DNA from 3 places in the Parageobacillus caldoxylosilyticus genome. Region 2 is predicted to be linked to each of the others. Evidence: riboswitches for the same ligand, from Rfam matches in the RefSeq annotation. Region 2 holds a riboswitch; each other region holds the start of a gene.
What was found. A riboswitch is a leader RNA that binds a small molecule or an ion and turns the genes downstream of it on or off. The one in region 2 is predicted to bind S-adenosylmethionine.

Region 1: another riboswitch for S-adenosylmethionine. It lies ahead of metK (methionine adenosyltransferase); the one in region 2 lies ahead of mtnK (S-methyl-5-thioribose kinase).
Region 3: another riboswitch for S-adenosylmethionine. It lies ahead of BV455_RS11455 (methionine ABC transporter ATP-binding protein); the one in region 2 lies ahead of mtnK (S-methyl-5-thioribose kinase).

The regions. Positions count from the first base shown of each region.
Region 1 is NZ_CP040553.1:2,398,392-2,404,443, reverse strand. It holds gene metK (methionine adenosyltransferase) at 1-1,000, opposite strand, end outside; SAM riboswitch class I at 1,161-1,275, opposite strand; gene pckA (phosphoenolpyruvate carboxykinase (ATP)) at 1,460-3,046, shown strand; gene BV455_RS12255 (DUF2584 domain-containing protein) at 3,077-3,319, opposite strand; gene BV455_RS12250 (alpha/beta hydrolase family protein) at 3,349-4,137, opposite strand; gene BV455_RS12245 (ABC transporter substrate-binding protein) at 4,231-5,229, shown strand; gene BV455_RS12240 (ABC transporter ATP-binding protein) at 5,247-6,020, shown strand; gene BV455_RS12235 (ABC transporter permease) at 5,998-6,052, shown strand, end outside.
Region 2 is NZ_CP040553.1:869,885-875,936, reverse strand. It holds gene BV455_RS04455 (sugar ABC transporter ATP-binding protein) at 1-641, opposite strand, end outside; gene BV455_RS04450 (sugar ABC transporter substrate-binding protein) at 638-1,783, opposite strand; gene mtnA (S-methyl-5-thioribose-1-phosphate isomerase) at 1,770-2,840, opposite strand; gene mtnK (S-methyl-5-thioribose kinase) at 2,862-4,064, opposite strand; SAM riboswitch class I at 4,148-4,314, opposite strand; gene BV455_RS04435 (carbon-nitrogen family hydrolase) at 4,400-5,221, opposite strand; gene BV455_RS04430 (pyridoxal phosphate-dependent aminotransferase) at 5,318-6,052, shown strand, end outside.
Region 3 is NZ_CP040553.1:2,263,857-2,269,908, forward strand. It holds gene BV455_RS11420 (acyl-CoA dehydrogenase family protein) at 1-1,491, shown strand, start outside; gene BV455_RS11425 (arsenate reductase family protein) at 1,546-1,905, shown strand; gene gcvH (glycine cleavage system protein GcvH) at 1,986-2,369, shown strand; gene BV455_RS11435 (YusG family protein) at 2,442-2,687, shown strand; gene BV455_RS11440 (toprim domain-containing protein) at 2,835-3,185, shown strand; gene BV455_RS11445 (thioredoxin family protein) at 3,193-3,513, shown strand; gene BV455_RS11450 (SCP2 sterol-binding domain-containing protein) at 3,745-4,092, shown strand; SAM riboswitch class I at 4,573-4,681, shown strand; gene BV455_RS11455 (methionine ABC transporter ATP-binding protein) at 4,778-5,806, shown strand; gene BV455_RS11460 (methionine ABC transporter permease) at 5,796-6,052, shown strand, end outside.

The DNA of each region.
Region 1 (6,052 bases), 1.5 Mb from region 2:
TTCCTGTGCCAAATGTGTCAATGGAAATCGAAACCGGTCTTGCTACCCCGATCGCATAGGCTAGCTGCACTTCGCACTTATCGGCAAGTCCTGCCGCCACGATATTTTTCGCGACATAACGGGCCGCATATGCTGCAGAACGGTCTACTTTTGTCGGATCTTTTCCAGAGAACGCGCCGCCGCCGTGACGGGCATAGCCGCCGTACGTGTCTACAATAATTTTCCGTCCTGTTAAACCTGCATCCCCTTGAGGTCCGCCGATGACAAATCGTCCTGTCGGGTTAATAAAGTATTTTGTGTTTTCATCGATGAGCTCGTTTGGCACAACCGGCTTAATGACATGTTCTTTAATATCGCGTTCAATTTGCTCTTGCGTAATTTCCGGATGATGCTGTGCGGATACGACAATCGTATCCACGCGTACTGGTTTGCCGTTTTCGTCATATTCTACCGTTACTTGTGTTTTGCCATCTGGACGTAAATATGGCAAAATATCCTTTTTCCGTACTTCAGCCAAACGACGGGCTAAACGATGCGCCAAAGAAATCGGAAGCGGCATTAATTCTTTCGTTTCATTGCAGGCAAATCCAAACATCAGCCCTTGGTCTCCGGCACCGATCGCTTCGATTTCCTCGTCAGTCATCTGACCTTCACGAGCTTCTAACGCTCGATCGACCCCCATCGCGATATCCGGCGACTGCTCGTCAATCGATGTCAACACGGCGCATGTATCCGCGTCAAAACCGAATTTGGCGCGCGTATAGCCGATTTCGCGAACCGTATCGCGAACAATTCTTGGAATATCCACATATGTCGATGTCGTAATTTCTCCGCTTACGAGCACAAGCCCTGTTGTCACGCTCGTTTCGCAGGCGACACGAGCATTCGGATCTTTTTCTAAAATCGCATCTAAAATCGCATCGGAAATTTGGTCGCAAATTTTATCCGGATGACCTTCTGTTACAGACTCTGAAGTAAATAAACGTCTTTTTTTTGACATTCGGCATTTTCCTCCTCTTTCCTTAATCAAACATCAAAAAATGATGATGCCGCAAACGGCGGGCGATACGGTACTCATTTCCCTTATTTCATTTTCTCATATAAAAAAACCTTTCCTGTAACGGTGAGGAAAGGTCATTGCAATCGTATTGCTCCTTTCACTCTTATCGTTCAAGGACATCGCCTTGCCACAGGTTAGCACCATTTCACATGTTTCCAGTTGTGACGGTTGCTGGGCTTCATTGGGCCTGTCCCTCCACCAACTCGGGATAAGAGTATCCGTTCAATGACTTATCTTATCGTAATGAAACGGGAAAAGTCAACAAAATATGACGAATTTTTTTTGAAAAAAAAAGGAAAAATAAATAAAATAAATCGTCATAAATAGTATGGACTAATAACAAAAATGTGTTATACTATTTGCAGAGATTATTTAAATAAAAAAAGGCAGGTTTTGAACATGGGGATCGCAAAAATGACCAATAAACTTTCATTATTATTGCAACAACCAAACGTATTTCATAATTTATCGGTAGCCCAGCTGGTGGAAAAAGTGTTGCAGCGAAAGGAAGGCCAGTTAACAGCTACTGGGGCGGTAGCGGTAACAACAGGAAAGTATACAGGACGCTCGCCGAAAGATAAATACATTGTCGAAGAAGCCGCAACGAAAGAAAAAATCGATTGGGGAACCGTCAATCAGCCAATTTCGGAAGAAGTGTTTGAAAACTTATATAATAAAGTGCTTGATTATTTAATGAAACAAGATGAGATTTTTGTCTTTAAAGGATTTGCCGGCGCTGATTCTAAATATCGTTTGCCGATTCAAGTTATCAACGAATTTGCTTGGCACAATTTATTTGCCCATCAATTATTTATTCGCCCAAGTGCAGAGGAATTACAAACACACGAAGCGCAATTTACGGTGATCTCTGCTCCAAATTTCAAAGCAGATCCTGCGGTGGACGGAACAAGATCAGAAGCGTTTATTATCATTTCTTTTGAACGCCGCATCGTATTAATTGGCGGCACAGAATATGCTGGCGAAATGAAAAAATCGATTTTCTCGGTGATGAACTATTTGCTTCCGGAACAAGGGATTCTTTCTATGCATTGCTCGGCCAACGTCGGCAAAGAAGGAGATGTTGCATTATTTTTCGGGCTGTCGGGAACGGGAAAAACGACGCTTTCCGCTGATCCAAACCGCCGCTTAATCGGTGATGACGAACACGGCTGGTCAAACCGCGGCATCTTTAATATCGAAGGCGGATGCTATGCGAAATGCATCAACCTATCCCGCGAAAAAGAACCGCAAATTTTTGACGCCATTGGGTTCGGAGCAGTGCTTGAAAACGTGGTGGTTGACGAACAGACAAGAATGCCAGATTACGATGATGCGACATTAACGGAAAATACGCGAGCTGCTTATCCGATTCAGGCCATTGCCAATATCGTGGATCCAAGCGTCGCCGGCCACCCATCAACGATTATTTTCTTAACCGCAGACGCGTTTGGCGTATTGCCGCCAATTAGCAAACTGACGCGCGAGCAAGCAATGTACCATTTCTTAAGCGGCTATACGAGCAAGCTCGCCGGCACCGAACGGGGAATCACTTCTCCGCAAGCTACGTTCTCTACTTGCTTCGGCGCTCCATTTTTGCCGCTCCCGGCCGTGCGCTATGCGGAAATGCTCGGCAAAAAAATCGTTGAACATAACGTGCGGGTATTCCTCGTCAACACTGGTTGGACCGGCGGGGAGTACGGAGTCGGCAGCCGCATGAAGCTGGCCTACACGCGCGCAATGGTGCAAGCAGCAGTCGAAGGAGAACTGGACAATGTCGAAACAGTGAAAGACCCTATTTTCGGCTTGGCCATTCCGCTTCATATTCCAGGAGTGCCAGATGAAGTGCTGCAGCCGCAAAATACATGGGCGGATAAAAATGCATATGAACAAAAAGCAAAAGAGCTGGCCGCAAAATTCCGCGCAAACTTCCAAAAATTCAAGCATATTGCACCGGAAATTGAAGCACTTGGAGGTCCGCTTGTATAATCGAAAAGGAGGGAGCAATTCCCTCCTTTTTTAATTCGTTGAATGCAAGGCGACAAGCTCATACGTGACAATCGTCCGATTATCGGCAAGTTCCAGTTTTTTCACCACCGCTTGACCGCTCGCTTCGCTTTGCAGCGTTCTTCTAACCTCTAGCGGAATATCAAGAGGATAAAGGCGATATCCTTCTTTTTCTAAAATAAACAAATTATCTTTTACGCGCCTTTCTTTTCCTTTTGTGACAATCAGCGTTTGCAGCTCCAGCGGCATGCCCATTGCAACACACCCCTTTTCTTTTTATCGTATCATACATTCGGCTGACTTTTCATCCATTCTGTCAACCGCCGGACGGTCTCGCGATTTTCTTTTGGTGGAAAATAATGCGTAAAATGTGGAAAATACCATGTTGTCACTTGCTTATTTAATTCTTTCAGTCTTTTCTCCAGACGATACGCATGCTCAATCGAAACATTGCGGTCTTTTTCCCCATGAATGATTAAGACAGGAGCATGAATTTTCTCCATTTCGTATAATGGCGTCCGCCAGCGGTATCGCTCTGGATATTTTGCAGGTGTGCCGCCGATGACCCGCTTCATCATTCTCCGCAAATCTTCCCGCTCCCAATAGGTAAGCGCTACATCGGATACTCCGCCCCATACCGCAACAGAACAAACCCGCGGCTCTAAAATCGCCGTATGCAGCGCCATCGCTCCCCCGCGGGAAAAACCAAAGACATGAATCCGCTTTTCATTCACGTTTGGATGCTGCTGCAGCAGCCGAAACGCGGCAAGCGCATCATAGCGGTCTTCCCCGGCAAAATCTTCATTTCCTTCCCCACCTTGGTTGCCGCGGTAAAACGGCGCCATCACGACAAATCCGTACGCGGCAAACTGGGTAATGCGCGCCAGACGTACTTTCCCGACATTTTTAATGCCGCCGCGCAAATATAAAAAACCGTCATACACTTCAGACGCTTTCGGTATGGCCAAAAAGCCTTTTATTTTTAATCCTTGGCATAAATAGGTGACAAGAAATACATCAATATGCGGATTGGGGGAAGGAAAGCGATATTGCTCGACAATATATCCATCCATCACCATTTCCTCCTTTCCATTAGGCATTCACACATTTTTTTTGCTTGCATACGATAAGGTGGAAGTAAGTTACTTGTTAAGGAGGCTGCCTGCATGAAAAAAATGGCCATAATGTCGCTTTTTCTCTTTCTCCTTATTATTCCTCTAGCCGCTTGCGGACAACAAAAAGAGGAGGAAGTAAAAAAGATACGGCTTGCGGAAGTGACTCGCTCCATATTCTATGCCCCGCAATATGTCGCCCTGGCAAAAGGATTTTTTAAAGAAGAAGGATTAGACATAGAACTCACCACCACGTGGGGCGGCGATAAAACGATGACTACCCTTCTTTCCGGCGGAGCCGATATTGCCCTTGTCGGATCGGAAACATCGATTTATGTCTACAGCCAAGGCACAAACGATCCAGTCATTAACTTCGCGCAACTCACACAGACAGACGGGACATTCCTCGTTTCCCGCCATAAAATTGACAACTTCAGTTGGGATCAGCTGAAAGGAAGCACCTTTCTCGGCCAGCGCAAGGGCGGCATGCCGCAAATGGTCGGCGAATTTGTGCTGAAAAAACACGGCATTGATCCACATAAAGATTTAAACCTTATTCAAAATGTTGATTTTGCTAATATCGCCAACGCTTTTGCCAGCGGCACGGGCGATTTCGTCCAGCTTTTTGAACCAACGGCAAGCATTTTTGAACGGGAAGGAAAAGGATATATTGTCGCCTCATTTGGCACGGAATCCGGCCATGTGCCATATACCACTTATATGGCAAAACAAAGCTTTATCCATAAAAATAAAGATGCGGTTGAAAAATTTACACGCGCTATCTATAAAGCGCAGCAATGGGTAGAGTCGCACAGCGCGGCGGAAGTAGCAAAAGTGATTCAGCCTTACTTTAAAGATACGGATCTTTCCATCATTGAAAAAGTCGTTGACCGCTATAAAAGTCAAGGCACCTATGCTACGAATCCGATTCTCGATGAAAAAGAATGGAATAACTTGCAAAATATTATGGACGAAGCAGGCGAACTGCCGAAACATATCGATCATAAAACACTTGTCGATAATTCATTTGCTGAAAAAGCGATGGCTAAATAACGAAAGCGGGTGAAAGGATGAGCTTTTTAGTCGTCGACCGCGTTTCCCACACTTATTTTACCGAAAAAACTGCCGTGACGGCCCTTGAAAATATCTCTCTGACCGTAGAGAAAGGAGAAATTGTCTCCTTTCTCGGCCCTAGCGGCTGCGGCAAAACGACGTTGCTTTCCATTATTGCCGCCTTAATTGAACCGACGGAAGGAGCGGTATTTATTGAAGGGAAAGAATTAGACCGCTTCCGTCCAACCGCAGGGTATATGCTGCAGCAAGATTATTTGTTTCCTTGGAAAACCATCGAAGAAAATATTTTGCTCGGTTTAAAAATCATGGGGAGATTAACGGAAGAAACAAAAAGACGAGCCCTTGACTTGCTTGCCTACATCGGGCTAAAAGGCGTCGAATCGCATTATCCAAGCCAACTGTCCGGCGGCATGCGCCAGCGGGCCGCACTTGTGCGCACGTTGGCGACAGACCCAAAAATGCTCCTGTTAGATGAGCCATTTTCCGCCCTTGACCAGCAAACAAAATTAAAACTGGAAGAGTTAGTATGGAAAACATTAAAAGAATACGGAAAGACAGCGGTGCTTGTCACTCATGACATCGGGGAAGCGATTGCGATGAGCGACCGTATTTTTCTATTCTCGGCAAAGCCGGGACGCATTATGCATACTTTTATGGTTCCTGATGAATTGCGGCGCTTATCGCCATTTGCCGCCCGTCAGCACCCTTCCTTTTCCGCGCTATTCCAATCCATTTGGAAGGAGCTGGATGAACTTGAAACAAACCAGTGAACGTATCCGGTCTCTCCATCAGCAATACATCG
Region 2 (6,052 bases):
GTGACGCGGTCGCAAATTTCTTTAATTTCCTTTAATTTGTGAGAAATATAGATAAAGGAAACGCCTTGCGCTTTAAGTTCATTGATAATCGTAAACAGCCGCTTTGTTTCCGTCTCGCTCAGCGCGGCGGTCGGCTCATCCAAAATGATGTAGCGTGCTGAAGAAGACAGGACTTTTGCCAGAACAATCAGCTGTTTTTCATGCAGGGAACATTCGCGAATGAGTTTGGCCGGCGAAATCGACAGGCCGACTCGGCGCAACAGCTCTGCAGCCCGTTCTTTTTGTTGTTTCCATGAAAGCAGTGGCTTTTGTTTTGTCTTTGCGATCTCATCGGCGGCAATATTTTCATAGACAGTCAAGGCGGGAAAGAGAGCCGTATCGACTTCCTGAACCACTAAACCAATGCCCGCCTTTTTGGCATCAGCAGGCGAGGAAAACTGCTGCTCTTTCCCATCAATGGTAATCGTACCTTGATCAGGGGAAAGATCGCCTGCCAGAATTTTCATTAATGTGCTTTTGCCGGCGCCATTCATCCCTAAAAGGGCGTGAACTTCCCCAGGTTGAACATGGAGGCTCACGCCGTTTAATACGTTGATAGTTCCAAACGATTTATAAATATGATTCATATAAAGACCGCTCATTTGTTCTTCACCTGTGCTTCCAGCGTTTTCATCCAAGGGGAAACCGCCACATTCGACTGTCCCCATCCGGCGATGTATTGGTGAAGGTCTTTCATTGACACTTGTTGGTTAGGCAAATCGGATCGTTTGACTAAATGCGGTTCTAGCGAATAAATGTTTGGCGTTCTTTCCCCGGCGATTTTTTGATAAGCAAAGCGGACTTGAACGCGGCCGACTTCCGCCGGGTCTGTTGCGGTCGTAGCGACCCACGGGCTGTTTGGTTTTTGCATTATTTGCAAATCTTCATCGCTTAAATCGATGCCATATACTTTAATTTCATTGCGTCCTGCTTGCTCGATCGCTCGCGTTGCGCCTTTGGCAAATTCGTCCCAAGTCGCAAACACCGCATCAATATCGCCTTTATTCGGATATTTTTTCAAAATCGCTTCCATTTGCGTTTGCGTGTCCAAGGCGGTATTGGCGCTGGCTGTACCGAATTTCGCCACTTCTTTGATGTTCGGATAGCGTTTTTTAAACGCATCGTAAATCACATGGCGCCGCTCCATCGGTGTAAATCCGCCGACCCAAATCGTGACGATGTTTCCTTCGCCGTTTAAGTCTTCGGCCAACGTTTTTAACGTCTTCCAGGCGAGGCTGTAGTCGTCTTGGTCAATGACCGTTACGCCTGGGATGTTTAAATCGTTGTCAAACGCGACGACAGGAATGCCTTTCGCGACCGCCTTTTTCACCGGTCCTTCGAGCGCATCCGCCCGGCCATGGTCTAATAGAATCGCATCAACGTTTTGCGTAATCGCTGTTTCGACATAAGAAGCCATTTTCGTTAAATCGTTGTCCGCATTGTAAATTTGCACTTCGCCGCCAAATTTTTGCACTTGTTCTTTTACCCCGGCGATATATTGCGAAGAAAAGGTGCCAATCGACATTTGCATAATGGCGGCGATTTTAATCGGTTTCTTTAATTTATCAGGGATTTCTGCTTGTTCGGTTGCCGCCGCCGTCGTTTCGGCCGTTTTCTCAGCCGTGCCGTTTTCTTGTTTGGCCGGTTTCGGACTGACGGCATCTTGTTCGTTCATGCAGCCGCTAAGGATGACGATAGCGGAAAAAAGAAGTGCCAATAAATAGTTAAGTCTAAATCGCTTCATGCTGTTCCCCCTTTGCAAATAGTGCTGGAAGTTCCGTTTCATAATTGCCGCGAATGATGCCTTGTTCGGTAATGATAGCCGTAATGAGATGGTGCGGCGTAACGTCAAAGGCCGGATTATAGACGTTTACTCCTTCCGGGGCGATCGGCGTTCCGGCGATATGTGTCACTTCCTCTGGTTTGCGTTCCTCGATTGGAATTTCTTCTCCTGTTTTTGTCGCTAAATCGATCGTTGACAGCGGCGCGGCTACATAAAACGGAATGCCGAATGCTTTAGCCAGCAAGGCAAGGCCAAACGTGCCAATTTTATTGGCTGTATCGCCGTTGGCGGCAATGCGGTCGGCGCCGACGATGACGGCGGTAATGTTTTTCGCCTTGATCGTTTGTGCCGCCATATTATCGGTAATAAGCGTCACATCTACGCCAGCCTGCATTAATTCCCACGTCGTCAATCTTGCCCCTTGCAGGACAGGGCGTGTTTCCGACGCGTACACGTGCAGATTCATTCCTTTTTCTTTCGCCAAATAAAACGGGGCAAGCGCCGTGCCGTAACGGGCGGTGGCGATCGATCCGGCGTTGCAAATCGTTAAAATGCGGTCGCCGTTTTGAAACAAGGAAAGCGCATGTTCCCCGATTCGCCGGCAAACGTCCTCATCTTCAATTTGAATACGAATCGCTTCATGGACGAGCGTTGTTTTTGCTTCATTGACAGAGGAAGCATGGGCGATGCTGGCAACAAGGCGGTCCAGCGCCCAAAACAGATTGACTGCTGTTGGCCGGGCGCTTGCTAAGTAGTCACGGTCTTTTTGCAACTGTTTTTTAAAATGTTCCAGTGATTCTGTTTCATATTGCTGGGCGGCAAGCGCGAGGCCGTAAGCGGCGGCAATGCCGATTGCCGGGGCGCCGCGCACTTTCAGCGACGCAATCGCCTCCCAAACGTCTTCAATATTTTCCAATCGCAAATATTCCGTCACTAACGGCAGCTTTTGTTGATTTAAAATCGTAATATGCGTGTCGTTCCATTCTACAGAGCGTGGGATTGCGAATGGTTCTGCCATATGGTTCTTCCTTTCATTGTGTTAATTCGTTGGTGCTAGCACTGTTTGTGCGAAAAGAGAACGAATTTCTTTGATGCTAGATAATGTTTCACGTCGCAAGATAAGGCTTCTGCCAAGGCGAAGCGCGTGGCGTTTTGCTTGCAAACGTTCCTCTTTATTTTCGATGCCGTCCAGGTCGGCGACATGTGCCAAGCCAATTGTGCGGCGGATCACTTCGCAGCCGGCAAAGCCGATCGCATCGACAAAGGTATGATGCAGCACCTCTTCTAATAGTCCTTTCGTTTTCGCATACGGTTCGACATTGTGCGTATGCCAAAGTTCAGAAAAGACGGTTGTAAATACTTTCCATGTGTTGTCAATATGAGCAAATAACGGCTCTTGCTGCGATTCTGGGCGGGACAACGCATTTAACAGCAAGTTTGCGAAAAACTGGCCGATGTCAAATCCAAATGGACCGTAAAACGCAAACTCTGGATCAATGATTTTCGTTTCTTTGTCGCTGGCGAAAATGCTGCCTGTGTGCAAGTCACCGTGAATGAGCGCATCCCCTTCGGTTAAAAACTTGCGCTTTAATTTGGCAACCTCTAAGTGAAGTTTGTCATCGTTCCAAAGCGATTCGACATCGTCGCGCAGTTCTTCTTCAAAGTTGTTCGTTTCATGATTAAAAAACGGATCGGTAAATACAAGATCTTCCGTGATTTTGCACAGTTCCGGATTGACAAAGCTTTGCGCCAGCTGTTTTTTTTCTTGCTGATTCATGCCGAAATCCGACGTGTAAAATAACGTTTTTGCGATAAATTCGCCGATATGCTGAGATAGAAGCGGATATGTTTTCCCTTCAATCAAGCCTTTGCGGGCAATTTGCAAACGCGACAAGTCTTCCATCACGGTAATGGCTAAAGATTCATCGGAATAGTAAACTTTTGGTACATATTGCGGCGCATAGCCGGCAAATGTGCGCAGCGCATTGCTTTCGATTACCGCGCGTTTTAAGGTGAGCGGCCAGCTTTCCCCAACGACTTTCGCATATGGAAGGGCTTGTTTGATGATAATCCCTTTTTTCGCTTCTTTATCGACGATGCGGAAAACGAGATTAAGGTTACCGTCCCCGATTTCCCGGCAGACAAGCGGCGCTCCTTCGCGGAAGAGGCCGAGGCGCACGGCTAAAGAAATGGCTCCTTGTTCTGTTAATGGTTCATAAACGGATGAATGTGAGATCGACATTGGAATAAAATCCCCCTTCAGCAAATAAATTAAAAAGCCTCTTTCTGCATAGAAAGAGGCTTGAAGATTCCAAGTCTTCGCACCTCTTATCTTCCAGAAAGAACAAGTCTTTCTGTTGGACTTAGCACCGTGCCCTGCGGAAGATGAAACTTCCGGCGCCGAAAAAAACGTGCGCCCTATCTCACGATAGTATTACGGTCGGTTGCTGGGCTTCATTGGGCCAATTCCCTCAGCCAACTCTTGATAAGAGTATTTTCAGTATATTCATTTTTCGAATTTTTGCTTATGTTAGAAAATATTTGTGCGTTTGATTCGAATCATACACGCTGACGAATTCATTTGTCAATACTTTTTTTAAAATTTTTTTCTGCCGTCTGATAATATTCGGGACGGCGATCGGCAAAAATCGGGATGCGCGCCCGCACTTCCTGCACTTTTTGCAAATCGATTTGCGCGGTGAGTGCGCAAGGCTCCTCGCCCGCCTCGGCAATGATTTCTCCCCATGGATCGATGATCATGGAATGGCCGGCAAACACGTTGTTCGGGTCGCTGCCGGCGCGGTTGCAAGCGACGACATAGCATTGATTTTCAATGGCGCGCGCCGCAAGCAGCGTGCGCCAATGGGCAAGGCGGGGGAGCGGCCACTGGGCAACGACAAACAGCACTTCCGCCCCCTGGACCGCATGGACGCGGATCCATTCCGGAAAGCGGATGTCATAGCAAATGACACCGGCGCATAAGGTGTTTTCGAGCGTAAATAAACCGGTATCCTCCCCAGGCTGGAGGTAAAGATGCTCATCCATCAACTGAAAGAGGTGCAGTTTGCTGTATTCGCCAACGACCGTGCCGTTTCGGTCGACGACATACATCGTGTTTGTCACGCCTTTTGCCGTTTTTTTGGCGACTGAACCGGCGACAAGATGGACGCGGTACGATTTTGCCAGTTTTGTCATGAACGTTTTCGCGCGTTCGCCATTTTCATCGGCGATTTCATCGAGACGAGTTAAGTCATAGCCAGTCGTCCATAGTTCAGGAAGAACGATGACATCCGGACGTTCTTTTGCAATTTTTTCTATTTCTCTTTCTACAACCTGTTCGTTTTCGTGCGGACTGCCGAAGACAATATCCAGCTGCAGGCAGGCAATTTTTAATGTCATTCGTGTTCACCTCGAAAAAATTTACTTTACATTTTGATTTTTACGATATATGATGTTGCACTAGAATTTCAAGAAATTTTTGAGAAGGTGTTAAGCATGACAAAACAATTTCCGTTATCCGACCTGTTAGAAGGGCTTCCAAAGCAGTTTTTCGCCTCATTAGTCGCGAAAGTAGCCAAAAAAATCGCGGAAGGATACGATGTCATCAATTTAGGACAAGGAAATCCGGATCAGCCGACACCGCCGCATATCGTCGAAGCGATGCAAAAGGCGGTGGCAAACCCGAAATATCACAAATATTCGCCGTTTCAAGGGTATTCTTTTTTGAAACAGGCGGTTGCCGAGTTTTACGAACGGGAATACGGCGTGACCGTTGACCCCGAAAAAGAAGTCGCCATTTTGTTCGGCGGTAAAGCGGGGCTTGTCGAGATTCCGCAATGCCTCGTGAATCCTGGTGATATCGTGCTCGTTCCTGACCCGGGGTATCCTGACTATTGGTCGGGGATTGCGCTGGCGCGTGCAAAAATGGTGATGATGCCATTGCGTGCCGAACATGGGTTTTTGCCTGATTATAGTGACATTCCTCGCCATATTGCAGAAAAAGCTAAACTTATGTTTTTAAATTATCCAAATAATCCAACCGGAGCGACTGCTTCGCAGGAATTTTTCGAGGAAACGGTGTCGTTTGCCGCCAAGCGCGGGATTTGCGTCGTCCATGATTTTGCTTACGGTGCGATTGGCTTTGATGGAAAAAAACCGGTTAGCTTCCTTCAGGCAGAAGGGGCAAAAGACATCGGCGTGGAAATTTATACGTTTTCGAAAACGTATAAT
Region 3 (6,052 bases), 1.4 Mb from region 2:
GGGGAAAAAATGGCGCGCGCTGGCGGTTTCTCGATTTCCCACGGCGCCCATGTCGGAATCGGGTCGCTTCCAATCGTTCTGTTCGGAACGGAAGAACAAAAGAAAAAATACTTGCCGTCGCTTGCGACCGGTGAAAAAATCGCCGCCTATGCGCTGACAGAACCTGGTTCTGGTTCCGACGCATTAGGAGCAAAAACGACGGCGAAATTAAACGCCGAAGGGACTCATTATATTTTAAACGGGGAAAAACAATGGATTACGAACGCTGGATTTGCGGATATCTTTGTCGTATATGCGAAAGTAGACGGCGAACATTTCTCCGCATTCATCGTGGAACGGGACTTCCCGGGCGTATCGACCGGTGCGGAAGAAAAGAAAATGGGAATTAAAAGCTCGTCGACGCGGACGTTGATTTTACAGGATGTTCCTGTTCCGAAAGAAAACTTGCTTGGCGAAGTCGGCAAGGGACATGTGATTGCGTTTAACATTCTTAATATCGGGCGTTATAAACTTGGCGTCGGCGCGGTTGGCGGCGCGAAACGGGCGCTTGAAATTACGCTTCAATACGCAAATCAGCGCCAGCAATTTAAACGGCCAATTTCGCAATTTACGTTAACGCAAGAAAAATTCGCGACGATGGCTTCCCGTTTGTACGCAACCGAAAGCTCTGTTTATCGTACAGTCGGTCTATTTGATGAGCGGATGAGTCTTTTGGATAAAGAAAAAGCAAAAGACGGAAAAGAAATCGCCAAATCGATTGCCGAATATGCGATTGAATGTTCGCTGAATAAATTCTTTGCGACGGAAACATTGGATTATATCGTGGACGAAGGCGTACAAATCCACGGCGGCTACGGATTTATGCAAGAATATGAAATTGAACGCGCCTATCGCGATTCCCGCATTAACCGCATTTTCGAAGGGACAAATGAAATCAACCGTCTGCTCGTTCCAGGAATGTATTTGAAAAAAGCGATGAAAGGCGAGTTGCCGCTTTTGCAAAAAGCGCAGCAGCTGCAGGAAGAATTAATGATGCTCGCGCCAGAAGAAGTCGGCGACGGCGTGCTTGAACAAGAAAAATATTTAGTGCGCAACGCGAAAAAAATTGCGCTCATGGCGGCAGGATTGGCAGCACAAAAATTCGGCCCGAAACTCGAAGAAGAGCAAGAAATTTTAGTCAATATTGCGGATATTGTTGCGAATATTTACGCGATGGAATCGGCGGTGCTTCGCACGGAAAAAGCGATCAAAAACTCTGGAGAAGAGAAAAACAAACAAAAAATCCTTTATACGCAAATCTTTTGCCAAGAAGCGTTCAATGAAATCGAAGCCCATGCAAAAGAAACGCTCATTGCCGTGGAAGAAGGCGACGCATTGCGCATGATGCTGTCCGCTTTGCGAAAGTTGACACGCTACATGCCAATCAACATCATTGCGAAAAAACGCGAAGCCGCAGCCGCGCTCATTGAAGCCGAACGTTATATTGTGTAATAATGGAAAGTACCAGGCTTGTCCTGGTACTTTGCATATAAAGGATGGGTGAAGATGGCGTTCACGTTTTATTGGTATCCAAAATGCGGCACGTGCCGGAAAGCAAAAAAATGGCTTGACGAACATGGAATCGACGTACAAGCAGTGCATATCGTCGAAAATCCCCCGACAAAAGCGGAATTGACAGAGCTTTATCGCAAAAGCGGGCTGCCGTTGAAAAAATTTTTCAATACAAGTGGTATGAAATACCGGCAGTTAGGGTTAAAAGAAAAAGTGAATACCGCTTCCGAGGAAGAGCTTCTTGAAATACTTGCCTCAGATGGCATGTTGATCAAACGGCCGATTTTAACCGATGGGAATCATGTCCTTGTCGGGTTCCAAGAGGAACAATATGAAAAATTTTTCAACGAATGAGACGAATTCAGTGAGTTTTTTGGTAAAATTGGTTATGATGAAAAAGAGCATATTTTTTGTCAATATGGAGGGATGCGAGCATGAATACACCGAAAGAATTACGCTATTCAGAAGAACATGAGTGGGTGCGTGTAGAAGGAGACAAAGTGCGCATCGGCATTACGGATTTTGCGCAATCCGAACTAGGAGATATCGTGTTTGTCGAACTTCCGGAAGTAGGAACGGAAATTACCGCCAATGAGCCATTTGGCAGCGTGGAATCGGTCAAAACGGTGTCCGAGCTTTATGCGCCGATCAGCGGCAAAGTCGTTGAAGTCAATGAAGAATTAAACGACAATCCAGAGTATGTCAATGAATCCCCATATGAAAAAGCATGGATGATTGTCGTCGAGCCGAAAGATATGAGCGAGATCGATAATTTATTAACAGCAGAGCAATATGAAGCAATGGTAAAAGAAGGTTAAACCTTCCTGCCATGAATCATAAAAAGGATGGACACCCTATACATAACTGAATGGACAAAAAGGGGTGCTCCTATGGCATTAGAAACAAGACAAGTCAACATCACCGATCGCGTGATAGGCAAAATAAACGGTGATTCGGTTGAACTATATGTGGGGAATGAGCAAATTGGCCATCTTCCTTTTTCACAAGCAAGCCATTTGTTGCAGTTAAAAAGTGGATATGAACAGAAAAATGGACAAATTTATAAGGAAATGACCGTCACCGTTGAGCCAGATCAAAAGTATGTCGATTGCGACGGTGAGGCTGGTTGGTGCTAAAAGCAACGGTGTGCTGCCGTTGCTTTCTTCTTGTTTTTATAAGATGCGGTTCATGAAGCGGCGCCCGCCCGTTTCTGCGACGGAAACCATGGCCGCCGTTGTCATATAAATAATAGTACAACGACATTTACTTTTGGGTGATTGTTTATGACGGAAATCGAAAAAGTGATTATTGTCGAAGGACGCTCTGACAAACAAAAAATCGCCAATATTCTAAATGAGCCGGTGGAAATTATTTGCACCAACGGGACAATCAGCGATGCCAGGCTGGAGGAGCTGATTGACGAGCTTTATTATAAAGACGTTTATATATTAGTCGATGCCGATGAAGCAGGCGAAAAATTACGCAAGCAGTTTCGCCGCGAGTTTCCAGAAGCGGAACATATTTATATTGACCGTGCCTACCGCGAAGTGGCAGCCGCGCCAAATTGGCATATTGCGCAAGTATTATTGCGTGCGAATTTTGATGTGCATATGAATTATTTATTGAAAAGGTGAATAGGCAATGAAAAAAATAGAGCCGTTTGAAATCGATGAAGTCATTCGCAACGAAGAGGTAGTTTGCCTTTATTTATATACGCCGATGTGCGGCACTTGTCAGCTTGCCAAACGGATGCTGGAAGTAGTCGAGGAATTGTTTCCGTTTCTTCCGTTTTACCAGACGGATATTAATTATATACCGAAGCGGGCGGTTGCATGGAAAATTGAAAGCGTTCCATGCCTTCTTTTATTTCAACGTGGTAATATCGTCAAAAAGTGGTATGCGTTTCATTCTGTTCCTTATTTGCATGAAACAATAAAAGAGATGTTGCCGAACAGCCATTAGATTTTTTGAATCCAAAGATAGACTAGTTCATCGACGATTTGTGAACGATTCCCCTCCCCCATGATGTGTTTGGCGCTCGCGTTGAAAACAGCAGTTATTTTGCCTCCATTTGACATATTTCTTGGGAAATGACGGGAATTTTGTTCTTTTTCTAAATGATTTGTCGAGCTTTTTCTAAAGGATTATTTTCGCTCATATGGAAATAAATGAAACAAAGGGGAGGCGGATAAAATGAATATGCGTGAACTAGTCAGCCAACTTGCCGAACGAATGCAAACATTAAATCATCTATTGCCGATTTTACCGGAAGAAGAGCTGTACGTTCGCTTTGAGTGCGAAACGGAAACAGCAGTCGTGGCCATTTCAAAACATCAAATCAGCCCAAAAGCGGAAGTAGACGAGCGTCGGGTATTAACGGTGCGCGGGTCAAAAGAAGCATTGGAATCGCTATTAAGCGGAAGGATGAAATTGCAGCAGCAAATTCGCCTGAAAGAAGTGTGTATTTCCGGAAGTTTCCGGCATATGTTATTGTTGGAGTCATTGCTTCACTTAGCCAAGCCATATCGATATGTTTGTTAAATAATGTTTCACATAATTTCCTATGCAAAAAATTCATAGGCGCAGAAAATAGTGCTGCCATTCAGAAAAAACTTTGATTACAAGAAGCGGAGAGGCTGCCCAGTGCAATCCCGCAATTGATTTTCCTAACACGGTGCTAATTCCAGGAACCTAGACGGCTCGAAAAGATCAAAAACATGTCCCCCTTCTCTCCCTGACAAGAGAGAGTTTTTATTACAAATCAAGGGGGGAACAGAGGATTTGGTCGTCTGTTGGGATTGGAAAACATCAATGAATGAATTGAGGATTTAGGGCAGACCATTGCCGCTGCGACGTGGATTACTTTGAATATTTCCGTTTCATCATAAAAGTAAGATTGCCGAAAAATATGGGAGAAAAATTTTTTTTGTTGACATGATTCGACATAAGATGATACAATCACATTCGTAAATTAATTTGTAATTAATTGAAGATTTGTAATTGAATAATATGATTGTTGCGCTCTTATCAAGAGAGGTGGAGGGATGTGCCCAATGAAGCCCGGCAACCGTCAGCATATACGCTGAAATGGTGCCAATTCACACAAAGCATCTGCTTTGGGAGATAAGAGACGGAATGGTAATGATTACCTTTCTGTTCTCTTCGAGCAGAAAGGTTTTCTTTTTGGAACGAGCCGCCTGCTAGATGAAGGAAGGTGAAAATGTGCATGATTACGTTGGAAAATGTGACAAAAATATATGAAGCGGCAAGCGGGTCGATCACCGCAGTCGACAATGTTTCTTTGCAAATTAAGGAAGGGGAAATTTTTGGAATTATCGGATATAGCGGCGCGGGGAAAAGCTCGCTCATCCGTCTTCTTAACGGATTGGAAAAACCGACAAGCGGTAAAGTCATTGTTGCCGGACGGGATATGGCTAATATTAAAGGAAAAGAATTGCGAAAGGCTCGCCAGGAAATCGGGATGATTTTCCAGCATTTTAATTTATTATGGTCAAGAACCGTTCATGAAAATATTGCATTTCCTTTAGAAATTGCTGGTATTCCGAAAGAAACGCGGAAAAAGCGGGTCGATGAGCTAATTCAGCTTGTCGGGCTGCAAGGAAGAGAACATGCTTACCCGTCACAGCTGAGCGGCGGGCAAAAGCAGCGCGTTGGCATCGCGCGTGCGTTAGCAAACAATCCAAAAGTGTTATTGTGCGATGAGGCGACATCCGCGCTAGACCCGCAGACAACCGATTCCATTTTGGAGCTTTTGGTGGATATTAATAAACGTTTAGGATTGACGATCGTATTAATTACCCATGAAATGCATGTGATTCGTAAAATTTGCGATCGCGTCGCAGTGATGGAGAACGGAAAAATTGTCGAGCAAGGCGAAGTGCTGCAAGTGTTCCGGCAGCCAAAACAAGAGATTACGAAACGGTTTGTGCAACAGGTTGTTGAACCGGAGGAAACAAAAGAAACGATTACCCATCTGCTCGATAAATATCCGAACGGAACGGTTATCCAATTGACGTTCGTCGGAGAGGCTGCGGAACAGCCGCTGATTGCCAATGTTGTGCGTCAGTTTCAAGTGGATGCAAATATTTTACAAGGGAAAATTTCACAAACTCATCAAGGCGCCTACGGTGTGCTGTTTGTTCATATGGATGGGGAAAAAGAGGAAGTGGCCCGCGCGATCGATTATATTCGCCAGCAGCAAGTGGCAGTGGAGGTGATTACGGATGCTCGCTAACCTCTTGCCGAACGTAGAATGGGATATGATTTGGGCGGCTACGGTTGAGACGCTTTATATGACAGGCGTCGCCGTTGTGGCGACATTTATATTGGGAACGATTCTTGGACTGCTTTTATTTTTAACGTCAAAGGGAAACCTCTGGGAGAACCGCCTGGTGAATATGATCATTGCTGCTATTGTTAATGTTTTCCGTTCCATTCCATTTATTATCTTAATTATTTTGTTAATCCCGTTTACGAAATT